4 regions of the Psychromonas sp. KJ10-2 genome follow, and region 1 is predicted to be linked to each of the others. Evidence: predicted binding sites of a transcription regulator. Region 1 holds the regulator's gene; each other region holds the start of a gene.
The links. The regulator sigma-54, encoded in region 1, starts transcription at its own class of promoters, with help from an activator protein. The targets are predictions, from matches to a motif close to GTTGGCACGNNNNTNGNNT.
Positions count from the first base shown of each region.

Region 2: ACLKL2_RS16305 (LPP20 family lipoprotein) is a predicted target of sigma-54. The motif match lies at 2,604-2,622, and genes of this name have one in related genera.
Region 3: glnA (glutamate--ammonia ligase) is a predicted target of sigma-54. The motif match lies at 5,541-5,559, and genes of this name have one in related genera.
Region 4: fliE (flagellar hook-basal body complex protein FliE) is a predicted target of sigma-54. The motif match lies at 3,496-3,514, and genes of this name have one in related genera.

Region 1 is NZ_CP178827.1:3,227,595-3,235,318, forward strand. Features, by position in the region: gene ACLKL2_RS15735 (hypothetical protein) at 1-19, shown strand, start outside; partial or broken gene ACLKL2_RS15740 (hypothetical protein) at 43-105, shown strand; gene ACLKL2_RS15745 (response regulator) at 172-651, shown strand; gene ACLKL2_RS15750 (YacL family protein) at 1,048-1,410, shown strand; gene mgtE (magnesium transporter) at 1,465-2,826, opposite strand; gene ACLKL2_RS15760 (HPr family phosphocarrier protein) at 2,841-3,116, opposite strand; gene rapZ (RNase adapter RapZ) at 3,123-3,965, opposite strand; gene ptsN (PTS IIA-like nitrogen regulatory protein PtsN) at 3,982-4,425, opposite strand; gene ACLKL2_RS15775 (RNA polymerase factor sigma-54) at 4,521-5,966, opposite strand; gene lptB (LPS export ABC transporter ATP-binding protein) at 6,000-6,725, opposite strand; gene lptA (lipopolysaccharide transport periplasmic protein LptA) at 6,731-7,267, opposite strand; gene lptC (LPS export ABC transporter periplasmic protein LptC) at 7,254-7,724, opposite strand, start outside.
Region 2 is NZ_CP178827.1:3,333,839-3,341,562, reverse strand. Features, by position in the region: gene ACLKL2_RS16325 (chemotaxis protein CheV) at 1-253, opposite strand, end outside; gene flgA (flagellar basal body P-ring formation chaperone FlgA) at 358-1,047, shown strand; gene flgM (flagellar biosynthesis anti-sigma factor FlgM) at 1,122-1,442, shown strand; gene ACLKL2_RS16310 (flagella synthesis protein FlgN) at 1,466-1,885, shown strand; gene ACLKL2_RS16305 (LPP20 family lipoprotein) at 1,965-2,444, opposite strand; gene ACLKL2_RS16300 (FlgO family outer membrane protein) at 2,864-3,400, opposite strand; tRNA gene ACLKL2_RS16295 (tRNA-Arg) at 3,929-4,005, shown strand; rRNA gene rrf (5S ribosomal RNA) at 4,561-4,676, opposite strand; rRNA gene ACLKL2_RS16285 (23S ribosomal RNA) at 4,826-7,710, opposite strand.
Region 3 is NZ_CP178827.1:2,645,541-2,653,264, forward strand. Features, by position in the region: gene glnL (nitrogen regulation protein NR(II)) at 1-851, opposite strand, end outside; gene ACLKL2_RS12835 (hypothetical protein) at 862-1,221, opposite strand; gene ACLKL2_RS12840 (DUF4124 domain-containing protein) at 1,187-1,402, opposite strand; gene ACLKL2_RS12845 (glutamine synthetase III) at 1,639-3,810, opposite strand; gene glnA (glutamate--ammonia ligase) at 4,020-5,438, opposite strand; gene typA (translational GTPase TypA) at 5,897-7,720, shown strand.
Region 4 is NZ_CP178827.1:3,125,601-3,133,324, forward strand. Features, by position in the region: gene ACLKL2_RS15235 (D-alanyl-D-alanine carboxypeptidase family protein) at 1-561, opposite strand, end outside; gene ACLKL2_RS15240 (P-II family nitrogen regulator) at 996-1,334, shown strand; gene ACLKL2_RS15245 (ammonium transporter) at 1,368-2,585, shown strand; gene ACLKL2_RS15250 (hypothetical protein) at 2,777-3,358, shown strand; gene fliE (flagellar hook-basal body complex protein FliE) at 3,551-3,877, shown strand; gene fliF (flagellar basal-body MS-ring/collar protein FliF) at 3,919-5,628, shown strand; partial or broken gene fliG (flagellar motor switch protein FliG) at 5,621-6,671, shown strand; gene ACLKL2_RS15270 (hypothetical protein) at 6,711-7,112, shown strand; gene ACLKL2_RS15275 (FliH/SctL family protein) at 7,066-7,695, shown strand; gene fliI (flagellar protein export ATPase FliI) at 7,688-7,724, shown strand, end outside.

The sequences.
Region 1 (7,724 bases):
AACGTTAATACAGTTGTAACACGTGAAGACCTTGCTCAACACGTTTGGGGTCGTCTAGTGACTGACCATACTATTAACCAACATATCTCTCAACTACGTAAAAGCGTAGGAACATTAAGCCTTCACGGCCTTAATATTTCTACGATTCCAAAACGTGGTTATATTGCTCGTATGGAAGGCCTGACTGTTTCTGACAATGCAGTGTCTCCAATTGCGCAGGGTGAAAGCACTGCGAATGCTATCACTAGCATGAAAGTACTGATTGTTGAAGGTGCAGCAGAAGGCCGTATTCAACTTATCGAGCAATTAGAAGCATTAAACGTTTCCTACGTTGAAGGTGTTGCTACAACACTAGAAGCTGAGCGTTCAATTGCACTACAAGACTTCGATTTAATTATCGTTGATGCACTATTACCTGATTACTCTGGTCTTGAATTAATTAAAGCAATTCGTACTGGACAAACTTCTGCAGCTGCAGACATCAGTATCTTAAACTCTCATCACGATGTACAACGTGAACTATTAGGCCTAAACAGCTTATTAGATGTACAAGGTTTATTATTAAAACCATTTGAGTCAAAACCGTTTGAAACAGATGTTAATGGTAGCAAGCAAATCAAATGTACTACTAAAACCACAAGCAGCTTATGAATTAGTACCAACTAATGTTGTATCTGCGGATTTTAAGGTAGCAGTTAACAGTTAATTTTACTGCTTACATTTAAAACCATAAAAACCCTTACTCACCAAGTAAGGGTTTTTTTATCCCTTGAATTTATAATACTCGATTATATTATACCAATTGTATTAAATAACTGATTCTAAATTTTGCGCCGGAAAAATGGCTTAGTTTGAGGCGTAAGTTGATGTAAATGGTTGTTCCCTATACGAAACTTACAACGAAAAAATAAGTTGTTTTAACAAGTAAAATAGATCAGTTACTTACTATGATTGGTATTAATGGTGTGATTGCTAATATATCAATTACATTTAAGAAGTGATTGGTATTATACTCCTGTCCATATTTTTAAGCATAGAGACAACAAGATGGAATTCGATTTCAAAAAAGACTACTTTAGCGATAAAGCAACGGTCAAGCTATCAATGGGACATGAAGCTTTTGGTACTTGGTTAGAGCAGGAAGGGCAGAAAAAACAGTGGGTAGAAGCTCTCTTAGTCGCGATCTCGGATTTACAGCTGCGAGAAATAACAGAATATAAATTAATTGGTGATGAGTTTGCGCTTTACCTCACCACAGAAGAAGCGAGTATTACCAACCATAGTTTACATATGGCAGGGTCTGACTTAGATGAAGCCAATGATTTGAATTTTTATGATCAAGAGATCGAAGCTGAGTGTGGTTTAGAGGACTTTACGAATCTAATTGAGTCCTGGTTAGAATTTATTTAATAATTTTGCAATGAACCATAACGACTACATATGAGTCGTTATGGGATTCATCATTTAATGGCGTAATACTAGGGTAGCCATACCTAAGAATGAAAATAGACCAATCACATCGGTTACAGTGGTTAATGCCATACCACCGGCCAAAGCGGGGTCTATTTTATATTTATGCATTAACAATGGAATACAAACTCCAGCGATACCTGCAATGGACAGGTTAATAAACATTGCTCCAGCAATAATATAACCGACCTGCATATCACCTTTCCAAAGCACTACGGCAGTGGCTACTAGAATTGCCCAAATCATACCGTTCAATAAACCGATCGCTGCTTCTTTACCAATTAACCATCGTGTATTGCTACCACTAATATGCCCAACAGCAATACCGCGAATAACCAAGGCTAAGGTTTGGTTACCAGCGATGCCTCCCATGCTTGGCACGATTGTCATCAATACGGCCAATGTGGCGACTTGCTCTAAGGTTGCTTCAAACATATTTGAAACAGAGGCTGCGATAAACGCGGCCATCAAATTTACTGATAACCAAACAGTACGACGTTTGGCACTGGGTAAGATAGGTGCAAAGGTATCTTCATCATCATCCATACCGGCCATACCCATCATCGAGTGTTCGGCATTTTCTCGGATAATATCAACAATATCATCGATAGTAATACGGCCGAGTAGTTGCCGGTCGTCATCAATCACTGGTGCGGAGATCCAATCATGTCGTTCAAACAGTTTAGCTATCTCATTCTCTTCCATTAATGCTTGAAGTGGCTCGGTATCATGATTCATGACATCGCCAATAATAGAAGTGGGTTCCTCTGTGAGTAATGTAGATAATGACACATCGCCTAATAGCTTGTTGTCGGTATCCACTACATATAAAGCATCGGTTGTATCAGGTAGTGAGCCTTTCAAACGTAAATAGCGCAATACCACTTCAATAGTCACGTCTGGACGGACTGTAGTGGTGTCTGTATTCATGATTGAACCGGCAGTATCTTCTGGATACGCTAAGGCCAGTTCGACACGTTGTCTATCTTGTGTGTCCATTTGCTCCAAAACAGCACGGTAAACGCTATCTGGGATACCACGCAGGACATAGGCTAGGCCATCGGTTTCCATGCCTTCTGTTGCGGCTACGAGGTTATCCGTGCCCATCAGGTTGATGATGCCATCTTTAGCATCTTCATTTAGCTCTTCTAGGATCTCACCATGTTGGTCATGGTCAGTGAGATTCCAAAGTACTTTACGGTAAGCAGGTGGCGAGGACTCTAAGAGAAAGGCAACATCGCAGGCAGGCATTTTATCTAAAATACTGCGTGCTAAAACAAACATACCACTTTCAAGGGCTTTTTTTACTTCTTGAAGTCGCAGCTGGGTATTATCGACTTTAGTGTTTTCCAGCATACTAACTCCTATAATTATTCTTCTTCTAAAAATTTATTTTCGATCAGTTCGGTAACGGCTAGCATCGCCTCTTCTGCTTGTGCGCCTTGCGCTTCGATCTCTATCTCTTGACCAAAACAGGTTTCCAGCACTAATAAGCCTAAAACACTGCCTGCATCGGCTTTTTTATCATTGTGTGTGATGGTGATTTGAGCATCAAAAGCATTGACAAGTTCAACTAATTTGATGGTAGCGCGTGTATGTAAGCCTAATTTATTTTTTATTGTAATTGTTTGCTTAATGATATCCAACCGGAACTACTCCTTTAAACATTTATGTTCTATTTGTACTTGGTATTTGTGCTTAAAGCGCGCGGCAATTTGCTCCGTAACATATACAGATCGATGTTTGCCACCGGTGCAGCCAATAGCAATGGTGACATAATTACGGTTATTTTGCTCTAAGTGAGGTAACCAATTTAAAAATAGGTTTTCGATATTAATAATGGTTTCTTTGACTAATGGAAAAGCGCTTAAATAATCTTGAATGACCTTATCTTTACCCGTGTATACCTTTAACTCTTTTTCCCAGTAAGGATTGGGTAGGAAGCGTACATCAAACATATAATCAGCATCTTCAGGGTGTGTATATTTATAACCAAAGGATTGAAAAATGATGAGGAGATTACTTTTTGTTGAACCTTGTAAATAGACTTTTAGGTGCTCATTTAAATTATGTATCGACAGAGAAGTGGTATCAACTGAGAAGGCCGCCATCGATTTTAATGGTGCCAAAATCTTATTTTCCAACTCTAATGCTTGAGATAAAGAGTACTTTTGCTTGGAAAGAGGGTGTAAGCGGCGCGTTTCACTATAACGTCTAATTAACTCACTGGTTAATGCATCGATATAGATAATTTCTAATTCAACTTTGCCTTGCAATGAAATGATCAGATCTTCTATCTGCTCAACTTCCCTTGGCATATTACGCACATCAAGGGTAACAGCAACTTTATTGTCCTTAGGATCTAAAGTATCAATTAGTTGCTCAAGTAATTGGTAGGGCACACCGTCGATACAGTTGTAACCTAGGTCTTCGAGAACATGAAGTGCAATTGTTTTTCCTGAGCCAGAGCGACCACTTATAACAATTAATTTCATATTTTCACCTTTTACTTTATAGCGTTAGTAATTCAAATAACTCTGTTGCGTTGTCTGCGCTGCGTAATTGACGCAAGAATTGTTTGTCCAATAACTTTTGACTTATCTCTGATAGTGCAGAAAGATATTGTTTGCAAAGGTCTTCCGGCACAAAAATAGCGAATAGTATATCCACTTTATTACCGTCGTATGAATCATAATCGATACCTGTTTCACATTGCAAAAAGACAGCTGTAGCGGGTAGCTCACTAGAAATTTTGACATGTGGAATAGCAATCCCAGATCCAACACCTGTTGACCCAATTTTCTCTCGTGCAATTAAGCTTTCGAATAGTTCATGGGCATCTAAATCGAGTTCTTTTGCTGCGATAAGGCTGATTTTTTCTAGTGCGCCTTTTTTGCTTGTGCAAGCTGTTTTACAGAATACTGATTGTTGATTTAATAGAGTAGATATTTTCATAATAATAGTTAACTGTATTTAATGGACGCGCGAGTTTATCAGGTTCGCATTAAATGACTATAGTTAATCCTTATTTATTTGCATTACTTCTTGGTTCAAAGTAATTGTTTACGTTGATTAGAAGGTGGAATTCCTAAGGATTCACGATATTTAGCAATAGTACGTCTAGCTACCTTGATCCCTTTTTCTTCTAATAACTGGGTGATTTTATTGTCGCTTAAGGGTTTTGTGGTGATTTCTGCAGAGACCAATTTTTTAATTAAAGCACGTATAGCGGTTGATGAGCATTCGCCGCCCCCATTGGTTGCTACATGGCTAGAGAAGAAAAACTTCAACTCATAAATACCACGAGGAGTATGCATAAATTTTTGAGTCGTAACACGTGAAATGGTCGACTCATGCATTTCTACTTCGAAGGCAACGTCATTAAGTACCATGGGTTTCATAGACTCATCGCCATATTCAAAGAAGGCCTGTTGTTGTTGCACAATACAGTTAGCTACCTTTAATAAGGTTTCATTGCGGTTTTCTAAGCTTTTAATAAACCATTTTGCTTCTTGTAAATGACCCTTTATAAATTGTGAATCATTTTTACTGATATTACCCGTACACATACTTGCGTATTGTTGGTTAATCGATAAATTCGGGTCACAATCTTGATTAAGGGAAACACGCCATTGCCCATTAATTTTTTTAACGTAAACGTCTGGCACGATATATTGCGTTTCACTGGTTTCTACACGATTACCAGGGCGTGGCTCTAAACTTTGAATTAAACGCATTATCTCAGCTAATTGAGATTCTTTTAACTTACTTTTTCTTGCCAGTGTGCGGTAATCTCTGTTTCCAAGTAGATCCATATACTGTTCCAGTATTTGGATAGCTTCATCACGCCAAGGTGTTGTTTCTGAAAGTTGACGTAATTGTATTTGTAAACATTCTTGAGTGGTGCGCGCCGCAACACCTAATGGGTCAAAATGTTGAATGCGTTTTAGTACCACTTCCACTTCATCCAACTCTAATTCTTCTAAGTCAGTTTGTAGGCTTTCTAATATGCTTTCACAGTCTGTGGTGAGATAACCTGATTCATCAATGGAATCGATGATCGCCATCGCGATAATTTGGTCTGTTTCAGTAAAAGGGGTAAGTTGCATTTGCCATAATAGATGGTCTTGTAATGAGGTAGATGATTCACCTTGATATAAAGTGTTCTCACCTTCATAGGCTACTGCATTAGAGCTAGTACCAGTGATCGGCGTTGAGTTGTATGATTCTTCCCACTCTTTTTCTGCAGGTAGGTCATCGGAGAACTCTTGCTGAGTAATCGCTTCAGTGGTATCTAATGCGCTGCTATCTGCTTCTTTAACAGTATCTTCAGATCCTGTTTGGTCGTCTTGTTCAAGAAGAGGGTTAGAGTCCAAAGCGTTTTGGATCTCCTGTTGCAGATCTAATGTTGAAAGCTGCAATAGTTTTATTGCTTGTTGTAATTGAGGGGTCATCGCTAATTGCTGACCCATTTTCAATTGTAAACCCTGTTTCATCAAAACATATCTTCCTGAACGTATGGCAATTATTTAAAGTTTAAACTCTTCACCTAGATAAACGCGTTTCACATGATCATTTGCCAGAATCTCATCCTGTGTACCCACAGCAATAATTTCTCCGTGGCTTACTATATAGGAATGTTCACAAACATCTAACGTTTCTCTAACATTATGGTCGGTGATTAATACACCTAAGCCACGATCACGTAATTGTTGAATAATATTTTTTATATCAATTACCGAAATCGGGTCAACACCAGCGAAAGGTTCATCAAGTAGAATAAATTTTGGTTCTGTGGCTAGTGCGCGTGCAATCTCTACACGACGGCGCTCTCCACCCGATAAACTCATCCCTTTATTATCACGAATATGAGTAATATGAAACTCTTCTAAAAGAGTGTTCAGTTTCTCTTCGCGTTGTTTTTGTGTCAATTCTTTACGGGTCTGTAAAATACCCATGATATTTTCTGTTACCGTTAAACGTCTAAAAATGGACGCTTCTTGTGGTAAATAACCAATGCCTTTTTGTGCTCGAATATGCATCGGGTTGCTAGAGATATCTTCATCATCAATAACAATGGTGCCTTGATCTTGTTTAACCAAACCAACCACCATATAAAAAGAGGTGGTTTTACCAGCACCATTAGGGCCAAGTAACCCTACAATTTCGCCGGTTTTGACTGTAAGACCAACACCATTTACTACGGTACGCCCTTTATAGCTCTTAACTAAGCCTGTTGCGCATAACTCTGCCATATTAATTAACCGCCTGTATTTGAGGTTGAGTCACTGTTTTTATCTTTTTCAAATTGCGAAGGCAAAAAGATGGTTTTTACGCGCTCTTTAGTATTCTGATCGGTGCTTACATTAAGTTCTTGAGTGGCTAAGAAGTATTCTATTTCAGCACCATTTACTTGGCTATCTAATTGTTTTACTTGTGCATTATCGGTTAATGTTATCTTACCTGCTGCTACATCATAGGTAATTTTATTCGCCTCTGCATCTAATGGTTTACCATCGTCTTGTATTTGATGGAAAACGGAGGTTTTACCTTCTGCAATCATCAATTCATGATTAGGTTTTTCACCTCGAATAACCGTCAATTTATCAGCTGTGATCTTAATCGAACCTTGAGTTAATAAAACTTCATCAGTGAAAGTGATCGTGTTGGTTTTTAAGCTAGCATGTTGCTTTACTGAAGAAACATGAATAGGTTGGTTATAATCAGACTCTAATGCAATCACATTGGCATTAAACAATGAAATGCTTAGTAAGCATGCTAATTTATTTAGGTTCATTAAAGTACACCGCTTTTATATTCGAATTAAGTTTCATCTCTTCGCCTTCTATCGACGCCCACATACCAACACCTTCATGTTTCAGTTGTGGTCCTGTCCAAGTCACTTTTAAGTCACTGGTGATCACTTTAGTATCCAGCATTATTGTTGCTTGTGCAGTGGACATCGTCTGCACTATTTGATCTTCTGTTAGGTTCTTAATAAACACATTGCCTGATAATAATAGGTTATTTTTTTCTTTTAATGTGCCTTTGATACTGGTGAGTTGCCAAATAGTGACCACACCCGTCTCTTTGTCTTTATGGTAGATGACTACTTTAGGATGTTCAAACAAGGTTGAATCATCTTCTGGGTAGTTAGTGGCTTTATCAGCAAAGACGCGATAATCATTAAAACCAGTTTGGTCATAATGATTACTCTGTAAGTCATCTGCTATATAACTTGGGTGATGATCTGG
Region 2 (7,724 bases), 110 kb from region 1:
CAATGGCACGGCCACCCGTCGCTAGGTTCATATCGATAATAGAGATAGCTTGCCCACGTACATAAGCAACACCTCGAATAGCACCATTTAACTTAGGAAGTACAGTTAAAGGTGGACATTGTAAGACTTCTCTTACTTTGAAAACGTTAATCCCGTAACGCTGAATTCCACCCAGTTTAAAAAGCAATAGCTCAAGTCTATTTTGTCCTACCAACTGAGTTCGTTGGTTAACTGAGTCTAAAACCCCTGCCATATTCCATTCCTTTTTGTTATGGTTATTTTTAAGTAAAAAACATCTATACTGTTTTACTACGTCATTTATTACTGAAACAAATTCACTTAACTAAGGTGAGCAAATTGCTTCGATTTATATTCCTAATCCTAAGTCTAGGGTCTTCTCATATTTTTGCATCCCCTAATTACTCAAAAGAGGTAGAAAAGTTTGCTGAAACGCTTATTTTTAATAAATACCAAGCTACATTTGAGTTAACAGAGGAACAAAAGCTCTATATAAAAGCGAATCCGATTTCTGACAGGATGACTTTTACTGAATGTACAATCCCTTTAGAGGGTTATATCGTTGGCGATAAAATTAAAAGTAAAACCGCAGTTAAAGTATCTTGTAAAGATGATACACCTTGGGATTTATACGTAAGAGTTAAAGTACAAACACTGATCCCGTTAATTGTCAGTAGTCGCCCGCTAAGTAAAGGTGAAACATTAGATGAAGAGAATATAGAGTTAATTTATAAGGCCAAGTCGCAAGTGAGAGGGAGTACTTTTTCTGAACTCGCTTTATTAAATGGTGTCAGACTTAAACGAAACGTATCTTCGCAAAGAGGTATTCGCTTTAAAGATGTTTGTTATGTCTGTAAGGGTGATAAAGTGACCATTACCGCAAACCAAAGCGGGCTAAAAATAAAAGCCTCGGGAATTGCATTAACAGATGGTAATATAGGTAGTACTGTTAGAGTCAAAAACACACGGACCCAACGAGAAGTTGTTGGTACAGTCTATGCTTTAAAAGAAGTACAAGTTTCTTTTTAAAAAGTCAGCTTTTTGCTAAAGTTTTATAAGACACTGCCGATACGTTAACCATGTAGACTAATTGGAATACGATTATGAGTATAAATATCAACCGTCAAACATTACAAAATAGTATTGCGATTGACCAAAATAACTCACTCAAGAAAAGTAATGGCAACATCGCCGATAAGAAAGAGGTGCAAAATCCACACAAGGATTCTGTGCAACTAACATCGCAAGCAGTGAATCTAAATAAAATGCAAAAACAAGCTTCAAGTGAGTCTCAAGTGGATATGAAACGTGTTGAAACATTAAAGGCAGCTATTTTAAAAGGCGACTATAAGATTAACTCAACACAGTTAGCTGAAAATATTGGCAAGTTTGAACATGATTTAAGCGACGCCTATTCAAGTTAAACTGTTAACTTAAAGAATACCCTATGTTAAAAGACCAGTTAAATGAGTTATTAAATACGATTCAAGTTCTCCATGAGACACTCGATAAAGAGAGAGCTTGCCTTAAAGAAAAGTCATTCGATACACTCAACCTTATCTTGTCTAATAAACAAAAACAGCTACAAGCCATCAACCAGGCTAATCAAAAAATCAGCACTGAAGATAACTTAAGTCAAATCCAACAAGATAATGATCTACAAATGTTAAGAACTAAAATTGAAGATCATTTAAATGAGTGCCAAAAAGATAATGATATCAATGGGCGTCTCATTGAATTAAGTATGCAAAGCAATAAACACCTGATGCAAGTACTTACCCAAGCTAAAGGACAGAACTCTGTTACCTATGATCAAAAGGGTGTGTTAAACAGCGCGAGCTTATTGGGTAAAAATATCCAAGCCTAGTCTGATTAAACCTCCTCTCCTCCAGATCAAATACTCCCTAACTTCCAGCAGAAATAATCATGACTGAACCGTTAATTCATTAATAATAGATTTTACTTGGTACCTGAATGACCTCACTTCGATCCGTAAACTCAGCGTTTTTAAGGAAAGGTAAGGTCTCCATATTCAATCCTAATTCAGTGATATACAAGTCATTCTCATGATAGCTACGCAATACCTTCGCTCCTCGAACTAGGCCTTTCACCTTAGTACTTAGACCATCGTTACGTAATTGATACTGCTGTACGCTATTTTCAGAAGTTAACATGACACCATACACTTGCTCTGCTAATTCTTTATAAGCTTCTAACTTTGATGCCTTTATCGCATTTAGCATCTTTATATCATCCGTTGCACCTGATTGCGCACTCATAGTGGCATAACCAACGGCAACAAATTTATAAGTATCCACTTTTTCGACCTCCACCACCTCTTTTTTAAAGAGTGAACAGCCAGTTAAGAGAAAATTAGATAAGATTAACGCTACCAATAAACGCCTCTGTAGTATAAAACTGAACATCGAAACTCCTTACATATAGGCTAAATCGCCCTATTAACTTCAATACTAATAATGTTAACTAAGTAACCTTAATTCCCGTAATAAATAACCAACTCGCCAACAAGCAGTAAGTTACCTTCACAAGCATATAGATCAGTTAATTAGTGTGCTGATATAAACAAGCAATATTCATACCTACAATGCATTAACTAAGAAAGGGAGGCTTTATTTAACAGTCGGAGAAAGGAGTGTAAGGGTTAACGTGTGTTGTCAGGACAGCAACACACAGTAATGTATTAGATGAGTTATTTATTCAACAAGGCGTACTGATACACGATTATTATCATTAGTACTATTGCGTGAAATGTAGTTTCTAGGGCGATAATCATATACACCACCTACAAACATACGTTCAGGTATAAATGCGCTAGTCGTTGACTCTACCGCGTTATCAGTTGCATTAACGATACGTACATTAACAATAACCCCTCTTCATTACGTGAAATGGTACCTGTCAAAATACGACTAACATCTACATTCTTATTAAGTTTTTTCCAATCTCTTGTTACAGCAAACTCACCGGCAGGGGTTACTTGGATGTTACCTGTTAACTTATAATCGACAATACGTACTTGTCTTATATGAAGCTCATGTATAAATTGCTCAGAAATAGTTTGTCCTAACCAACTCGTATTATTGTAATCATTGAGATCAACTAAAGAGGTTAATGCCAAAGAATTGTTATGGTATTGGTCATTGTAGTTATACAAAAGCTGATCTGCCATTTTACTGACTATTTCAGAGAGAATTAAAGACTTCTTACCTTGAAAGCTATAAAGGTGGCCATATCCATTAGAACCTGTTTTCACGCCACCAGTATCGCTGTCTTTATCAGATAAATAATTATGACTAGTAGAATGGGCAATATAATAATAAAGATAGTTATCACTATTACGAGCCACTTCTTTGTCCTTCATTGCATCATATTCCTCAGCCGATATAACTCTAACCGCAGAACATCCCTGAAGCATAAAAATTAATGTCGAAATAATTAGTAGTATTTTCATTAAACCCTGCCTTGGTAATAAAATGTTATCTGATATTAGTATCGGCGAGATCTACTATAACTTTAGAGATAATAGTAATTATATTAAATAAGGGGACAAACTTTTAACAAGAGAGTGATTGATACCAATCATAGTAAGTAACTGATCTATTTTACTTGTTAAAATAACTTATTTTTTCGTTGTAAGTTTCGTATAGGGAATAACCATTTACATCAACTTACGCCTCAAACTAAGCCATTTTTCCGGCGCAAAACTTAGATCAGTTATTTAATACAATTGGTATAAGTAGCTCCCCTAAGATTCACAATGAGTTAGTGTAAAAACTATCTACGCATTATAATGACTATTATAAAAGGTATGAAATTTCTTCATAGGTGAGCAGAATAATGGTTAATGATACTTATAAGAAAAAATAAGTTATATTAATCAACATACTTCCGGGACGTAGCTCAACTGGATAGAGCAGCCGCCTCCTAAGCGGCAGGTTGTGGATTCGATTTCCACCGTTCCGACCAATACCCTATAGATTTTTATAATAAATAGAAATCAGTAGCGATAGTCATAAGCTAAAACTCAAAATAAAAACAAAGACACTGCAGGCTGAAGCCAGCGCCCCAAGGTCAAAAGATGTTTCGTAATTGGGAGGGTAAATTTCAATAAGCCAGATACTCTCGAATTTTAGACATAAAAAAACCCTGTCGACGCAAGTCAACAGGGTTCGTTTAATGAGACGCTTGGCGCTGGGTGAACATTGCTCATAACCCATCGCTGTCGCGATATTCGCCCTACTGTCACACATAAGGGTGGCGACTGCGTCACTACTTTGTTTATCCCATGTAAAAGTAGTCATCGGCGTCTAAGCGATCAATAACGAAAAAACCCCAGCCTTCTTTCGAAGACTGGGGTTTATCGTTGTTAGGCGCTTGGCGATGGAAAGTCGTCGCAGAGCTCCTCCGCTCGTGACCCTTACCTGTCGGTAAACTCGCCCTACTTTCTGCGTAGTTCACATAAATCAACACAATTAAAAAAGCCCCACCGGAACTAACCAGTGGGGCTATTTTAAATGAGGCGCTTGGCGATGACCTACTTTCACATGGGGAGACCCCACACTATCATCGGCGCAGCTGCGTTTCACTTCTGAGTTCGGCATGGGATCAGGTGGTACCACAGCGCTATGGCCGCCAAGCATAAATTGTAATTAGGAAAGTGATGTTCTAATGTTCTTGTTTTTTGCTCTATCTAATCAGCATTATGTAAATACGCTATCACAAGCGCTTATATTTTAACGTCTTCTTTGACAATCTTGGTCACATAACAACACTACTTAGGTGTTGTATGGTTAAGCCTCACGGGTAATTAGTACAAGTTAGCTCAATACGTTGCCGCACTTACACACCTTGCCTATCAACGTTGTAGTCTCCAACGGCCCTTTAGGGAACTTAAAGTTCCAGTGAGAACTCATCTTGAGGCTCGCTTCCCGCTTAGATGCTTTCAGCGGTTATCGATTCCGAACGTAGCTACCGGGCAATGCTATTGGCATAACAACCCGAACACCAGCGGTTCGTCCACTCCGGTCCTCTCGTACTAGGAGCAGCTCCTCTCAATTCTCAAACGCCCACGGCAGATAGGGACCGAACTGTCTCACGACGTTCTAAACCCAGCTCGCGTACCACTTTAAATGGCGAACAGCCATACCCTTGGGACCGACTTCAGCCCCAGGATGTGATGAGCCGACATCGAGGTGCCAAACACCGCCGTCGATATGAACTCTTGGGCGGTATCAGCCTGTTATCCCCGGAGTACCTTTTATCCGTTGAGCGATGGCCCTTCCATTCAGAACCACCGGATCACTATGACCTACTTTCGTACCTGCTCGACGTGTCTGTCTCGCAGTTAAGCTGGCTTATACCATTGTACTAACCTCACGATGTCCGACCGTGATTAGCCAACCTTCGTACTCCTCCGTTACTCTTTGGGAGGAGACCGCCCCAGTCAAACTACCCACCAAACAGTGTCCCAAACCCCGATTCAGGGGCCATGGTTAGAACTCAAAACATACAAGGGTGGTATTTCAAGGTCGGCTCCACCGCATCTGGCGACGCGGTTTCAAAGCCTCCCACCTATCCTACACATGTAGGCTCTAAGTTCACTGCTAAGCTATAGTAAAGGTTCACGGGGTCTTTCCGTCTAGCCGCGGGTACACAGCATCTTCACTGCGATTTCAACTTCACTGAGTCTCGGGTGGAGACAGCATGGCCATCATTACGCCATTCGTGCAGGTCGGAACTTACCCGACAAGGAATTTCGCTACCTTAGGACCGTTATAGTTACGGCCGCCGTTTACCAGGGCTTCGATCAATAGCTTCGACCTAAGTCTAACCACATCAATTAACCTTCCGGCACCGGGCAGGCGTCACACCCTATACGTCATCTTACGATTTAGCAGAGTGCTGTGTTTTTAATAAACAGTTGCAGCCATCTGGTATCTTCGGCCCCCAACAGCTTAGAGAGCAAGTCTCATCACCGTCAAGGGCGTACCTTCTCCCGAAGTTACGGTACCATTTTGCCTAGTTCCTTCACCCGAGTTCTCTCAAGCGCCTTGGTATTCTCTACCTGACCACCTGTGTCGGTTTGGGGTACGATCCTCATATTTCTGAAGCTTAGAGACTTTTCCTGGAAGTATGGCATCAATGACTTCACTACCTTAGTAGCTCGACATCGCGTCTCAGTATATAGCAACCCGGATTTACCTAAGTCACCTACCTACACGCTTGAACCTGGACAACCATCGCCAGGCCCACCTAGCCTTCTCCGTCCTCCCATCGCAAAATATAAGGGTACGGGAATATTAACCCGTTTCCCATCGACTACGCCTTTCGGCCTCGCCTTAGGGGTCGACTCACCCTGCCCCGATTAACGTTGGACAGGAACCCTTGGTCTTCCGGCGGGGAGGTTTTTCACCCCCTTATCGTTACTCATGTCAACATTCGCACTTCTGATACCTCCAGGATGGTTTACACCTTTCCCTTCGACGGCTTACAGAACGCTCCTCTACCACGCGTATAAATACGCGTCCGCAGCTTCGGTGATATGTTTAGCCCCGTTAAATCTTCCGCGCAGGCCGACTCGACTAGTGAGCTATTACGCTTTCTTTAAAAGATGGCTGCTTCTAAGCCAACTTCCTAGCTGTCTAAGCCTTCCCACATCGTTTCCCACTTAACATATACTTTGGGACCTTAGCTGGCGGTCTGGGTTGTTTCCCTTTCCACGACGGACGTTAGCACCCGCCGTGTGTCTCCCATGATTGCACTTGTTGGTATTCGGAGTTTGCAAAGGGTTGGTAAGTCGGGATGACCCCCTAGCCTTAACAGTGCTCTACCCCCAACAGTGATACATGAGGCGCTACCTAAATAGCTTTCGAGGAGAACCAGCTATCTCTTGGTTTGATTGGCCTTTCACCCCCAGCCACAAGTCATCCCCTAATTTTTCAACATTAGTGGGTTCGGTCCTCCAATTGATGTTACTCAATCTTCAACCTGCTCATGGCTAGATCACCAAGTTTCGGGTCTAATCCCAGCAACTATTCGCCCAGTTAAGACTCGGTTTCCCTACGGCTCCCCTAAATGGTTAACCTTGCTACTGAAATTAAGTCGTTGACCCATTATACAAAAGGTACGCAGTCACGGAATAAATCCGCTCCTACTGCTTGTACGTACACGGTTTCAGGTTCTATTTCACTCCCCTCACAGGGGTTCTTTTCGCCTTTCCCTCACGGTACTGGTTCACTATCGGTCAATTAGGAGTATTTAGCCTTGGAGGATGGTCCCCCCATATTCAATCAGGATTTCTCGTGTCCCGACTTACTCGTTTTCACTGTAAAGAAGTTTTTGTGTACGGGACTATCACCCTGTACCGTGGCACTTTCCAGAGCCTTCCACTAACTTTTAAACAGCTTAAGGGCTGTTCCGATTTCGCTCGCCGCTACTGTCGGAATCTCGGTTGATTTCTTTTCCTAAGGGTACTTAGATGTTTCAGTTCCCCTCGTTTGCTTCGCTATGCTATGTATTCACATAACGATGACACTAAGTGCCGGGTTGCCCCATTCGGAAATTCCAGGATATAACGCTTGTTATCAACTCCCTGGACTTATCGCAGATTACCACGTCCTTCATCGCCTCTAATTGCCTAGGCATCCACCGTGCACGCTTATTCACTTAACCATACAACACCTAAA
Region 3 (7,724 bases), 580 kb from region 1:
CGTTGTGGCAAACCATTGATGGTCACTTGATGTGCAGTACGCGTACGCAATGTAATGGAGTTATTCTCCGGCATATTTTGTAAAGCTTGCACGGCATTTTGTATGATGTTCAAAAATGCTTGCTGTAATTGATCTGGTTGCATTTCAAAGTCTGGAATACTTGGGTCGTAATCGATATGCAGGGTGATATTGTCTGGAATATCTAAGCTCACTAATTTACGCACTTTTTCTAATACAGAGTGAATATTATGGATGCTTTTAGCACCGGCTTTTTGTGGACCTAACAACCGGTTAACAAGCGCACTCAAGCGGTCTGCTTGTTCAATAATAATCTGGGTAAACTCTTTAAGGTCTGGGTTTGGTAATTCAGCTTCTAATAATTGTGCTGCACCACGTAAACCACCTAGTGGGTTTTTAATTTCATGCGCTAAACCACGTACCAGTTCCTGTGCTGCTTTCTGTTGGTGTTCTTGATAGTGAACTTGACTAATACGCTTTTGTTGCTCAATACAACGCATTTCTATCAGTATGTAAGGCGTAGCTTGGGTGTCGATATAACTCGCACTTAAATCGATTAATAACGGGCTGCCATCAATAAGCAGTGTTGTTTCATTTTCAGTAAATGAAGACTCTTCAAATAATAGGTTTTCTATCGACTCTGGTGAAAAGTGAAATTGTTCGGCGATACTTTTTAAGGTTTGACCATATAGTCGTTGTTTACTTTGCGATAGTAGTTGTTCACTAGCTGGGTTTGCATAGATCAAAGTCAATGAAGAATCTAACGCAACAAAAGCGGTTTTGGCTTCTTCAAGAAAGGTAGAGATTAGATTGAGACTAGGTTCTTTTAGCATGTTTTTTAATCTACTTAATGGATATTCGTTGTAAATGAACGGTAACAATTTGTGTTGTTGCTAATACTTGCCCATCTTCACCAATTAAATGTGCCTGAACTTGGTGTGTGCCTCGGTCAACATTGAGGGCTCTGATGGTTGGTGATATTTGTGGAGAGCCTAATGCTTGTCCATCTAAATATAATTGCAGTAATTGGGTGCTTTCTTTTTCTGGTGTGGTTTTCACATTAATTTCTAATGTGCCTTCATTACTGCGGATCGCCGTATCGTCTTGCGGGTAGACAATTTCAGCTTGATATTTAACAGCCTCTTTTTTAACTTTTTCTAAATCTTGTTTATTTTTTTGCAGCTTGTGCTTGGTGTGTATCAACAGGTTCTTGATTAGAGACTAAATTTTTATTTTCTACTGTGATTTGTGGTGTACCAGGAGGTGCTGTATCTGCAAAATGTGTTTTACCTTGGCTATCCACCCAACGGTAGATTTTTGTTTCAGCAAAGGAAAGTGTGGAATAGGTGCAAAGTAATAATGCTAAAAATGTAGTTAATTTCATAATCTAAACCTTAAGTAGTAAATAGTTGATTGTCGAATAGCTAAAGGATTAAGACAATAAAAAAATTTACTGTAAACGAGGTTATTCTATAAATGTTAACCTTTGCTCATATAAATGAGGTTGTTCAATGTAACAGTGATCTGCATTTTCTATTGATATAGTACTTACTTTCAAAGTGATAAATATAAAATAAAAGGAGTGAGCGATAGCTCACCCCTGATTCTGCTTGGTCAATATTATTTAATAAATAACATTTCAGAGTATTTAGGCAATGGCCATAACTCATCAGCAACAAGTAACTCAAGTGCATCAGCATGCTCACGTGCTTCACCCATTAGAGGACAAAGAACGTCTGCGCTGTGACGCATATGAGCTTCAGCATCTGCAAAGTCGTGCTTAGCAATTTCAGTATCAATCTTAGTGATTGCAGCTAACAGACCATTTACATGTTCAGCAACTTGCTTAGTAATGCTTGAATCTAATTCAATGCCTAAGTCTTGTGTTGAAGTAGCCGCTAGGCTTAGCTCTGATAAGTAAGCAATTGCTGCTGGGTAGATTTTAGTCTTAGCAATATCACTTACTAATTTAGCTTCAACTTCAATCGCTAGATTGTATTGTTCAGCATAAACTTCATAACGGCTTTCCAATTCAACCGGTGTTAATACACCTGTGTTTTGGAATAGGTCGATCACTTCTTGTGATTTGAATGCTGGTAAAGCATCTGCAGTTGTTGGGATGTTTTTAAGACCACGCTCTTCAACTGCGGCTTTATGCCATTCTTCTGAGTAACCGTCACCGCCGAATACTGCATTGCCGTGAAGTTCCATTAACTCTTTTAATACAGTAATAACAGCAGCTGTTTGATCTTCAGTTTTTAAAGCAGCTTCTAGTTTTTCTGCAATCCAGTTTAATGAATCAGCAAGCATTGTGTTCATTGCGACTAATGGACCTGATACTGATTGCTCAGAACCAACAGCACGGAATTCAAAACGGTTACCTGTGAATGCAAATGGAGACGTACGGTTACGGTCACCTGGATCACGGTCAAAGTTAAGAATTTGAGAAAGACCTAGATCCATCTCGCCGCCTTGAGTACAAGTAGTTAGTTTACCTGTTTTGATTTCATCAAATACTTTCTCTAACTGGTCACCTAGGTAAACAGAAAGGATTGCTGGTGGCGCTTCATTAGCACCTAAACGATGGTCATTACCAGCAGAAGCGATAACGGCACGTAATAATGGACCGTATTTATGTACACCACGAATTACCGCACCACAGAATAGTAAGAACTGTAGGTTTTTATGCGGCGTTTTACCTGGGTCAAGTAAGTTACCTTGTGTGCTGTTACCAACAGACCAGTTAACGTGTTTACCTGAACCATTTACGCCTGCGAATGGTTTTTCATGTAATAGACATAGGAAGCCGTGCTCTTTAGCCGTTTGCTTCATCATTGTCATTAACAATTGTTGTTGGTCTGCACCTACGTTTGCTGCGCCGTAGTAAGGAGCAATTTCGAATTGTCCTGGTGCAACTTCGTTATGGTGAGTTTTAGCTGGGATACCTAGCTTGTATAGTTTGTCTTCAAAATCTTGCATGAACACTTGAACACGGGCTGGAATTGCACCGAAGTAGTGATCATCAAACTGTTGACCTTTAGCTGGTGCTGCACCAAATAAAGTACGACCTGCTAGTAGTAAGTCTGGACGTGCATTAGCAAAGTTCTCATCAACTAGGAAGTATTCTTGTTCAGGACCACAGCTTGAATTTAATGTAGCAACTTCAGTTTCGCCCATTAATTTAAGTACTTTCTGTGCTGCTGCATCCATTGCTGAATTAGAGCGTAATAGCGGGATTTTTTTATCTAGTGCTTCACCAGTCCAAGACATGAATACACTTGGAATCATTAATGTTGCGCCATTCGCTGTTTGTTGGATATAAGCAGGGCTTGTTGGATCCCATGCTGTATAACCACGTGCAGCGTTAGTCATACGTAGGCTACCGTTAGGGAAAGAAGAACCATCTGGTTCACCTTTAATTAACAGGCTACCTGTAAATTCGTTAATTGCATTACCTTCAGAGTTAGTCAGGATGAATGCATCATGTTTTTCAGCGGTAATGTTAGTCATTGGGTAGAAAACATGAGAGAAGAACTTAGCACCTTTAGATAGCGCCCAGTCTTTCATTGCTGCTGCAATAATATCAGCTGTTGCTTTATCTAAAGCAACACCTGTTTGAACTGTTTTTTTGATCGCTTTAAATGCATTTTTTGATACTGCTTCTTCCATCTTAGCTAGATTAAAAACATCAGTAGCCCAGATTTGATTGAGTGGCTCAGTTTGAGCGACCTCTTTTGGTGCACGGTTAGTAATTTGTTCAATTGCTTGTAGGCGGACTTGGTTTCCACTCATGTAATGCTCCTTGCTGATATTAATAGCGCTATTGTTATTTGTGATAACTATTATTAGATGTTAAATACAAAAATATGAAGTTATGACAACTAGATAACAATGAAATTAGCAAGAAGTAAGCCAGTTTTATATTTTTAAGGGGATTTATCAATAAAGACAAAAAAGGACCGCAATATGCAGTCCTTTTTTAATTTAAAAAGAGAGATGGATTATACGCTGTAGTACAGGTCAAACTCTTTAGGATGTGTTGCTTGTGAAACAGCTTCACATTCAGCCGTTTTTAGTTCAATAAATGCATCGATTGCTTCATTTGAGAATACACCACCTTCAATTAAGAAGTCACGGTCAGCATCTAGTGCTGCTAATGCTTCTTCGAAAGAAACCGCTACTTGTGGGATTGCATCTGCTTCTTCTTTTGGTAAGTCGTATAAATCTTTATCTAAAGATTCACCTGGGTGGATCTTGTTTTTAATACCGTCAAGACCCGCCATTAACATCGCAGAGAAACCTAGGTAAGGGTTCATTGTTGGGTCTGGGAAACGTACTTCAATACGTGCAGCACGTGCTGTTGGTACGATTGGAATACGGATAGATGCAGAACGGTTACCCGCAGAGTAAGCTAGCATTACTGGTGCTTCAAAGCCTGGGATCAGACGCTTGTATGAGTTAGTTGATGCGTTAGTAAATGCATTAATTGCTTTAGCGTGCTTGATGATACCGCCAATGTAGTAAAGCGCAAGCTCAGATAGGCCGCCGTAACCGTCACCTGAGAATAAGTTAACACCATCTTTACCTAATGATTGGTGACAGTGGTTACCAGAACCATTATCGCCAACTAACGGCTTAGGCATAAACGTTGCTGTTTGGCCGTAGGCGTGTGCTACGTTATGTACAACGTACTTGTAGATCTGAATCTCATCGGCTTTTTCAACCATAGTGTTAAAGCGACAAGCGATCTCATTTTGACCCGCTGTTGCTACTTCATGGTGATGTGCTTCAACGACTAAGCCCATTTCTTCCATGATTAAACACATCGCTGAACGTGTATTTTGTGATGAATCAACCGGTGCTACTGGGAAGTAACCACCTTTGATGCCTGGACGGTGGCCTGTGTTACCATCTTCATAAGATGTACCTGAATTCCATGCTGCTTCTTTAGCATCAATAGAGTAAAACGCGCCTGCAATGCTGTTACCGTATTTCACGTCATCAAATAGGAAAAATTCAGGTTCTGGACCAAATAGTACTGTGTCTGCGATACCTGTAGAGCGCATATAAGCTTCTGCACGCTTAGCAACAGAGCGCGGATCACGGTCGTAGCCTTGCATGGTTTTTGGTTCTAATACGTCACAACGTAAGTTCAGTGTTACATCATCTGTAAATGGGTCTAATACAGCTGTTGACGGTACTGGCATTAGTACCATGTCAGAGTCTTGAATGCCTTTCCAGCCTGCGATTGAAGAACCATCGAACATCTTACCTTCTTCGAAGAAGTCTTCAGTTACTTGATGGTGTGGAATCGATACGTGTTGCTCTTTACCATGTGTATCAGTAAAGCGTAAATCAACGAATTTTACATCTTGTTCTTGGATTAAAGATAAAACGTCTTGGATTGTTTGTACAGACATGTTGTAGAACCTCATTTGACATCGGAAATGTGATGAATTGAATGCTTATTTCTTGATAAAGAAATAAGCATTTATTGGATTTCTAAACTTATATATATCATGTTGCCAAAAATATGCCAACTCGCTTGCCCCTATCAAGCCTGACGATTGGCCCTATCAAAAAGGGTGATATAGCACTTTTTTGAACTTATTTGGTGCGATCGCGCACCTATTTGGTGCGTTATTGTTTTGATGTGATATTAACCCTGCTTTATTTCGCTGTTTTAGGCAATTTAGCTAACTGTGACCGACTTAAAACTTTCTATTTTTGAAATTATGTTTACAATGTGCGCACATTTGGCTAGAACACTTCCTGTGCTTTTATAGCCTAATTCTTTTTATACCAATTAAATAAAAATAGACGCGTCTACTTTTATTTAATTGGTATTTTTAATAGTAAGTTATTTTTGAGGCGCATCATGTCGTTAGATAAATTAAGAAATATTGCCATCATTGCTCACGTTGACCATGGTAAAACAACATTGGTTGATAAACTGTTAGAGCAGTCTGGTACATTAGATTCACGCGGTGGTTCTGAAGAACGTGTAATGGACTCTAACGATCTTGAAAAAGAACGTGGTATTACGATCCTTGCAAAAAACACAGCAATCGTATGGAACGATTACCATATCAATATCGTAGATACTCCTGGACATGCTGACTTCGGTGGTGAAGTAGAGCGTATTCTATCTATGGTAGATAGTGTTTGTCTTATTGTTGATGCGGTTGATGGTCCAATGCCACAAACTCGCTTCGTAACACAAAAAGCATTCGCACATGGCCTTAAGCCAATTGTTGTTATTAACAAAATTGACAAACCAGGTGCACGTCCGGAGTGGGTAATGGATCAAGTATTTGATTTATTCGATAACTTAGGTGCAACTGATGACCAATTAGACTTCCAAGTTGTTTATGCTTCTGCATTAAACGGTTGGGCAAGTACTGATATGGACGAGCAAAAAGATGACATGGAAGATTTATTCCAAACTATCGTTGATAATGTTGCTCCACCAGAAGCGGATCGCGAAGGCGATTTCCAAATGCAAATTTCTCAACTTGATTACAACTCTTACGTTGGTGTAATCGGTGTTGGCCGTATTACACGTGGTAACGTTAAAGTTAATCAACAAGTTACTATTGTTGGTGCTGACGGTAAAGAGCGTAAAGGTAAAGTTGGCCAAGTATTAGGTTACTTAGGTCTTGAGCGTCATGATGTTGAAGTAGCAGATGCTGGTGATATCATTGCAATCAGTGGTTTAGGTGAACTTAAAATCTCTGATACGATTTGTGCACAAACTAATGTTGAAGCAATGCCTCCGTTAACGGTTGATGAACCAACGGTAACAATGACATTCCAAGTAAATACTTCTCCATTCTGTGGTAAAGAAGGTAAATACGTTACTTCACGTAATATCTTAGATCGTCTACACAAAGAGCTAGTACATAACGTTGCACTTAAAGTAGAAGAAACTGAAGATCCGGATAAATTTAAAGTATCTGGTCGTGGTGAACTACATTTAGGTATCTTAATCGAGAACATGCGTCGTGAAGGTTACGAATTAGCAGTATCTCGTCCTGAAGTTATTGAAAAGACGATTGACGGCCAATTACATGAGCCAATGGAAACATTGACAATTGACTGTGAAGAAGAGCATCAAGGTTCTATCATGGAACAATTAGGTATCCGTAAAGCGGAACTAACTAATATGATCCCAGATGGTAAAGGTCGTGTTCGTTTAGACTTTATGATCCCAAGTCGTGGTTTAATCGGTTTCCAAACTGAGTTTATGACAATCACTTCTGGTTCTGGTCTTTTATACCATAGCTTTGATCACTACGGTCCTCATAAAGGCGGTACTATCGGTCAACGTCAAAATGGTGTATTGATTTCAAACCAAGCAGGTAAAGCGGTTACTTACTCTTTATTCTTCTTACAAGATCGTGGTCGCCTATTCTTAGGTCACGGTACAGAAGTATATGAAGGTCAAATTATCGGTATTCATAACCGTGCAAACGATCTAACAGTAAACTGTGTTAAAGGTAAGCAACTTACTAACGTACGTGCATCAGGAACAGATGAAGCGCAAACGTTATCACCTGAAATCAAACTAACTCTTGAGCAAGCGTTAGAGTTTATTGATGTTGATGAATTAGTAGAAGTAACACCAGAAAGCATTCGTATCCGTAAGAAACTACTTACAGAGAACGAACGTAAACGTGCTGCTCGTCCAGCTAAAGGTTAAGTCG
Region 4 (7,724 bases), 100 kb from region 1:
ATCTGTGATGATTGCTTTCGCTAGAATAGCCATATCAGCAGCGGTTGTATGATGACCGTCTGCATGTAAACCATGACTGTTTACGAAATGTGTATCATTCATGCCTAATTGCGCTGCCCACGAGTTCATTAGGTCAGCAAAAGCAGATTCACTACCTGCAATATGCTCAGCCATCGCCACACAAGCGTCATTACCTGATTGAATAATGATGCCTCGGTTTAAATCTTCAACGGTCACTTCTTTACCGACTTCGATAAACATTTTTGAAGAATCAGGGAAGTTTTTAGACCAAGCATTATTTGAGATGGTTACTTTATCCGTTAACTTTAAGTTACCAGATTTAAGCTCTTGACCGATGATATAGCTGGTCATCATCTTAGTTAGAGAAGCTGGCTCTAGCGTTTCAGTACTATTGTTTTCAGAAAGGACTTTCCCAGAATCAAAGTCGATCAATAGGTAGCCTTTGGCTGCGATTGATGGAGCTTTAGGAACAATCATTGGAGCGGCAAGCGCATTCATACTCAGTAAGAAAGTGATAAGCAGTAGGCTTATTTTTTTCATGTTACATACCTTCAAGGTTGTTAAGTCGAAAAATTGTTACGCACTATAGCAGATGAAGCTTTATTTGCTAAGGGCTAAGCAGGTTAGTTGGTTAATTAATTTTTATTTCATGGCCATTGATAGCAGAGAGATAAAGGATTAAATGCTAATAAAAGTTGCTTTCTAAGCAGTATAAATCAGCTTTTATGGGCATAAAGGATCATGACAATCAATCATTTACTAAGTTCATTAATTATTTTTGTGATAAATATTTTATCTGTTACATATCGGTGCATGGCACACTTAATTAACGCACTGTTATGGTGCGTTTTCGATATGTATTTAGTGGTGGTTTCCTCTTAAGTTGTTGTTAATTAATGATTATTTTTTCTGGCACGGTAGTTGTTAATAGAAGGCTATGAACAAACGTTTAATACACCTTAAAGGAATATATGATGAAAATGTTAACCGCAATTATTAAGCCATTTAAATTAGATGAAGTACGCGAAGCAGTCATGGGTATTGGTATCGCAGGTGTTACTGTTTCTGAAGTTAAAGGTTTCGGTCGTCAAAAAGGCCACACAGAATTATACCGTGGCGCAGAATACCAAGTTGATTTCTTACCTAAAGTGAAATTAGAAATTGCGGTTAAGGACGAAGATGTTGAGCGTTTAGTTGAGGCTATTATTAGCGCAGCTAATACAGGGAAAGTAGGTGATGGTAAGATTTTCATTCAGCCATTAGAGCAAGTTGTTCGTATTCGTACTGGCGAATTCGACGAAGAAGCACTTTAAACCACAAGTTTATATAAGTTAAGGATTACTATTATGGAAACAACAGTTACAGAACTAAGATTTGCGTTGGATACCTTTTATTTTTTAATATCAGGTGTGCTAGTTATGTGGATGGCAGCAGGTTTTGCCATGTTAGAAGCAGGTTTAGTTCGCTCTAAAAACACTACCGAAATTTTAACTAAAAACATCGTACTATATGCAATTGCATGTACTATGTTCCTATTAGTTGGTTACAACATTATGTATGTTGATAACAGCGCTGGTGGTTGGTTACCTTCTTTTGGTTCATTAATTGGTTCACCTTCTGAAGGTGCAGACCACTCTTTAGAATCTGATTTCTTCTTCCAAGTGGTATTCGTTGCAACAGCAATGTCTATCGTATCGGGTGCAGTAGCTGAGCGTATGAAGCTATGGGCATTTTTAATCTTCTCAGTATTCCTAACAGGTTTCATCTACCCAATGGAAGGTTACTGGACTTGGGGCGGTGGTTTCCTAAGTGAAGCCGGTTTCAGTGACTTCGCTGGTTCTGGTATTGTTCACATGGCAGGTGCAGCAGCAGCATTAGCGGCAGTTGTTTTACTAGGCGCTCGTCGTGGTAAATACGGTAAAGATGGTAGTGTTCACCCAATTCCTGGTTCAAACATGCCACTTGCAACATTAGGTACATTCATCCTATGGATGGGTTGGTTTGGCTTTAATGGTGGTTCTCAACTACTTGTTTCTGATGCAGAAAATGCAACAGCAGTTGGTCAAATCTTCTTAAACACTAACGCAGCAGCAGCAACAGGTGCTATCGCAGCGTTATTAGTAAGTAAATTCAAATGGGGTAAAGCAGATTTAACTATGATTCTAAACGGCGCATTAGCTGGTTTAGTTGCAATCACTGCTGATCCACTATCTCCATCACCACTAGGTTCAGCACTTATCGGCTTAATTGCTGGTGTAATCGTTGTTTACAGCATTGTTGGTCTAGATAAATTAAAAATCGATGATCCAGTAGGTGCTATCTCTGTACACGGTGTGTGTGGTCTATTCGGTCTATTAGTTGTTCCAATGTCTAACGACGGTGCATCAGTTATGACTCAGCTTTACGGCGCAGCGGTTATCTTTGGATTTGTATTCATCGCATCATGGATCGTTTGGTCTATCATCAAAGTAACTATGGGTATCCGTGTTACTGCTGAGCAAGAAGATGCAGGTATGGATATGCACGATTGTGGTGTTGAAGCTTACCCTGAATTCAAAAGCTAATTAGTAAACATTCCAGCATCCTAAAAGATGCTAGATAAATATTAAGTAATTTAAATCCCCATTTTAAGTATTAAAATGGGGATTTTTTTATGTAAATAATTTATAAATAACTTAGACTGTAATGAAAAGGATGATTGTTATAGCAATCACATTAAGCAGTGTTTGCTGTTAATCTTTTAAATTAAGGAATAATGATGTTTAAAGTAAAGTCTCTATTAAGCTTATCTACTATTGTGTTATTAACGGCATGTTCTTCGAATGAGCCGGTTCAAGAAACCGCTGTCGGTGATATTCCAGGATGGATTTTAAACCCTCAAATTGATGATGGTATTGCTGTATCTGAATGTGTTTTATGGTCAGGTAATATGTCGATCGATAAACAACAAGCGGTAGCTAATGCACGTACCTCTTTAGCACAACGAATTGAAACGCGTGTTAGTGCGATGGATAAAACATACCGTGATAAAATAGAAGCGGCGTCAGGTGTTGAATCAGGTACAACCTTCTCGAGTGTTTCTAAACAAGTAACCCAGCAAACGCTAGTGGGTACTAACCCAATTCAAACAGACATTGTGAATATTGCTGATAAAACCAACCTGTGTGTATTAGTAGGTATTGGCCAGCAATCTACGCAGGCTATTTTTGATCAACTGATCAGTGCATCTGAACGAACTGTTAATACTCAACAAAAAGATATTTTATACCAAGAGTTCAAAGCAGAGCGTGCTGATTTAGCTTTAGATAAAGAGATTGAAAAGTTAAACGCTGAATAGTTAATTATTATTAATGGCATTAAGGTAACTTAGTGCCATTACCTTTCCTCACCTGACTTCGTTATTTTTACTCACTTCTTATATTAATAATTTTTGCACCTTGTCTTTTTAATATAAATTAATACCTATTTTTAGTTAATGGCATAGTAATTGCTTTTTACAAGTATCAGTGTCAAAAATAGGCTAATCACAATGAATATTAATGCAGCATCAATGTTTAAAGAGTTACAAACACAAAGTGTAGAAGCAAAAGGCTTGAGCCGTGATCTAAACACTTCTTCTGTTAACCCTGCTCCTGCGGACTTTTCTGCCATGCTGAAGCAAGCTATTGAGAATGTTAATGGTTTGCAGCAAAACACTTCAGACTTACGTAACGGTTTCGAAATGGGTGATGAAAACGTCAGTTTGTCTGATGTGATGATTGCAGCGAATAAATCAAGCTTAGCCTTTGATGCCACAGTACAAGTGCGTAATAAAATGGTAGAAGCTTACAAAGAAATAATGAGTATGCCTGTTTAATCAGTCTTTGTTTAAAGTAAATTAGTTAAAAAGGAAGTCCTGTGTCTGATTCAGCAAGCAACGCAAATTTATTGTTAGAAGGGAATGAAAGTGAGATTGCAGCGCCAAAGAAAAGTGCTGTTTCATCATTCTTCTCTAACGTAGATGTATTACGACAAATTAGCATGATTATTGGCTTATTAATTGTGTTGGCGATTGTTGTGATCATCTGGTCATGGGGTAAAGAAGCTGAATACCGCCCGTTAGGGACTTACCAAACTGATGAACTTATCTCTACATTAGACTTTTTAGACCAACAGAAAATCCCCTACAAGTTAGAAGGTAATAACGTTTCAGTTATGTCCGATCAATATCAAAAAGTTAAATTGCTAATGACACGCGCAGGTTTAGCTAATGATGATGCGGACAACGGCGATGATATTTTATTACAAGATATGGGCTTTGGTGTAAGTCAACGTGTTGAAAAAGAAAGGTTAAAGCTAAGTCGTGAACGTCAATTAGCGCTTGCGATTAAAGAGATGAAAAACATCACTAATGCACAAGTATTATTAGCTATCCCTAAAGAGAGTGTGTTTGCTCGTAAAGAAAGACAAGCAAGTGCGACAGTTGTTGTAACTAGTGCACGTTCTTATGCGTTATCTGCGCAGGAAGTTGATTCCATTGTAGACCTGGTCGGTTCAGCTGTGCAGGGACTTTCACCTAATAATGTGACAGTAACAGACCAAAGAGGGCGTTTACTGCATTCAGGAAGTAGTACAGGTAGTTCTGCCCAAACTAGCAAAGAGTTTGCGATGCAGCGTGAAAGAGAAGATGAATATAAGTCAAAAATTGATGCTATCCTTATACCAGTATTAGGTATCGCCAACTATACTTCTGAAGTGGATTTAGTGATGGACTTCACCGTGGTAGAGGAAACGAAAAAAACCTTTAATCCCTCTAATCAGGCTGTACGTAGTGAAATGCTGATTGAAGATAAGTCATCATTAGGGGCGAATATTGGTTCTGTACCGGGTGCTTTATCAAATCAACCTCCTGCAAATGGTGCGATTCCTGAAGAGTTAGAGGAAGCAGCGGAAAATGCCAAGGCTGAAAATAATGGCTCTTCTCGTACAGAATCAACTCGTAACTATGAAGTAGATACCACCATTACGCATACTAAACATAAAGTGGGTAAAGTTGATAGATTAGCAGTATCAGTGGCATTGGATTACATTAAATCAACCAATGAAGCGGGTGAAGTCGTTTATACACCACGCAGTGCAGCAGAAGTAGAAAATATTAAACAGTTATTATTGGGTGGTTTGGGGATCAATGTTGCACGTGGCGATATTTTGGCACTGGCTTCAGTCAGCTTTAATCGACCTGAATTACCTGTTGAACCAGAACAAGCGTTATGGGAAACAGAAACCTTCCAAGGTTACGTAAGATTTGGCGGTAGTTTATTTGTCATTATTTTGACTTTGCTATTAATCGTTCGCCCTATTATGAAAAAACTATTATACCCAGAGTCGCTTGAAAGCGCGGAAGAGTATGAACTAGGTGGGGCGATTGGTTCAGTGGAGAATGATAATCTACAAATGCTATCAGATGATGATAATGAAAGCCTTGAGTTCGGAATGAGTAATGGTCAGTTTAAACTGCCAGATCTCCATAAAGATGAAGATCTATTAACAGCAGTAAGATCATTAGTGGCTAACGAGCCTGGTTTATCGGCACAAGTAATTAAAGAGTGGTTAATGGAAGATGAGTGAGAATGAAAACAACCAAGAAGCAACAAAAGTCACTACCTATGACGTTACTCAATTAACGGGTGTTGAAAAAGTCGGCTTTATTAATGTTGAGCTTAACGCCTGCCGATGCAGCGCAAATATTCAGAAATTTAGAGCCTAAACAAGTACAAAAGTTAGGTATGAAGATGGCTGCATTGGACGACTCTTCACAAGCTAAAGTGAGTGGTGTGCATCGCGCATTTATCGAAGATATTCAAAAATACAGTAATATTGGGTTAGATAGCGAAAACTTTGTTCGTTCATCACTGATTGAAGCACTGGGTGAAGATAAAGCCGGTAACTTAGTGGATCAAATTATTTTAGGCAGTGGTTCTAAAGGCCTTGATTCATTGAAATGGATGGACGCGCGTCAAGTTGCGAGTATCATTTTAAATGAGCATCCGCAGATTCAAACCATTGTTTTATCTTATTTAGATCCAGAGCAATCTGCTGAAATATTGACGCAATTCCCTGAGAAAGTGCGTTTAGACTTAATGATGCGTATTGCTGACTTAGAAGAGGTTCAACCAGCAGCGTTACAAGAACTAAACGAGATCATGGAGAAACAGTTTGCAGGTCAAGCTGGCGCACAAGCAGCGAAAATGGGTGGTGCTAAAGCAGCTGCTAACATTATGAACTACTTAGATACGGCTATTGAAGGTCCATTAATGGATTCATTACGTGAATCTGATGAAGATATGAGTCAACAAATTCAAGATCTTATGTTCGTATTTGATAACCTTATCGATGTTGATGACCGTGGTATTCAAACACTATTACGTGAAGTGCCACCAGAGCAACTACAATTAGCTTTAAAAGGTGCTGATGAGTTGCTTAAGAATAAAGTATTAGCGAATATGTCTAAACGTGCAGCAGAGATGTTAGCCGATGACCTAGAAGCGATGGGACCTATCAGAATCAGCGAAGTTGAAGGAGCACAAAAAGAGATCCTTAATATTGCTCGTCGTTTATCTGATGCCGGTGAAATTATGCTAGGTGGCGGTGGCGGAGATGAATTTTTATAATATCGCTCACTCACGTTAGCTGAAAAATAAGGTAAATGGATGGCTTCGAATAACGATAATGACAATGCATTCCAGAAATGGACAATACCTGATTTTGAACAGGATATTGCATTAGGTGATGATGAAACAGATCTCTTTGGTCGTCCTGCGAACTGGTATCAAGAGAAGACTTCTGAACAGCAGGAAGCTAAAGAGGAAGGCCCAACGCCATTAACATTAGAAGATATTGAAGCGATTCGAGCCTCAGCCTATGAAGATGGTTTTAATGAAGGTAAGGAAGCCGGATTTAATCAAGGGCTTGAAGAGGGAAAACTACAAGGGTTAAGTGAAGGGCACCAAGCGGGGCTTAAACAAGGCGTAGAAGAAGGCTTACAAGAAGGGCAAGTGAGGATAGATGCACAAACCTTTACATTGGCAACAACTTGTGTCCCGTTTACATAAACCATTAGAAAAGTTAGATGAGCATGTTGAAGTACAGCTTATAACATTAGCAACACAGCTTGCCGAGCAAATGGTGCGTTGCGAAGTCACAGTTAACCCGCAAGTGGTTCTGCAAGCTTTAAAGCAGGGAGTTGAAGCGCTACCAGTTAGTGAGCAACATATTATCATCTGCTTAAACCCAGAAGACCTCCACTTTGTACAAGATGCTTTCTCTGAAAAAGAGTGTGAAAAGCGAGGTTGGGATCTTCGCGCTGAACCTGCTCTATTGCGTGGTGATTGCCAAATACAAACACAAACCTCAAGTGTCGATTACGCTTTTTCAACGCGTATTACACAAGTATTAAAGCATTTCCTTAAAGAAAACTATCAAAATACGCCAGAGGTCAGTAATGATGGTGAGTTACTCAACGAGCAACCATTAGATTATGAGATGCAAACCGAAGAGATGCTAAAAGAAGCAGCTGAAACAGTGACCGAGCAAGGTGATGATAAAACTATCCAAGCAGAGGATGTAGAAGGATCAGAAGCGTCCATCGAAGACTCAATAGAAAGTAGTAACAGAGTAACTGACGTTAATGAATAGTTTAGCTCAGCGTATTAACCAATACCAAG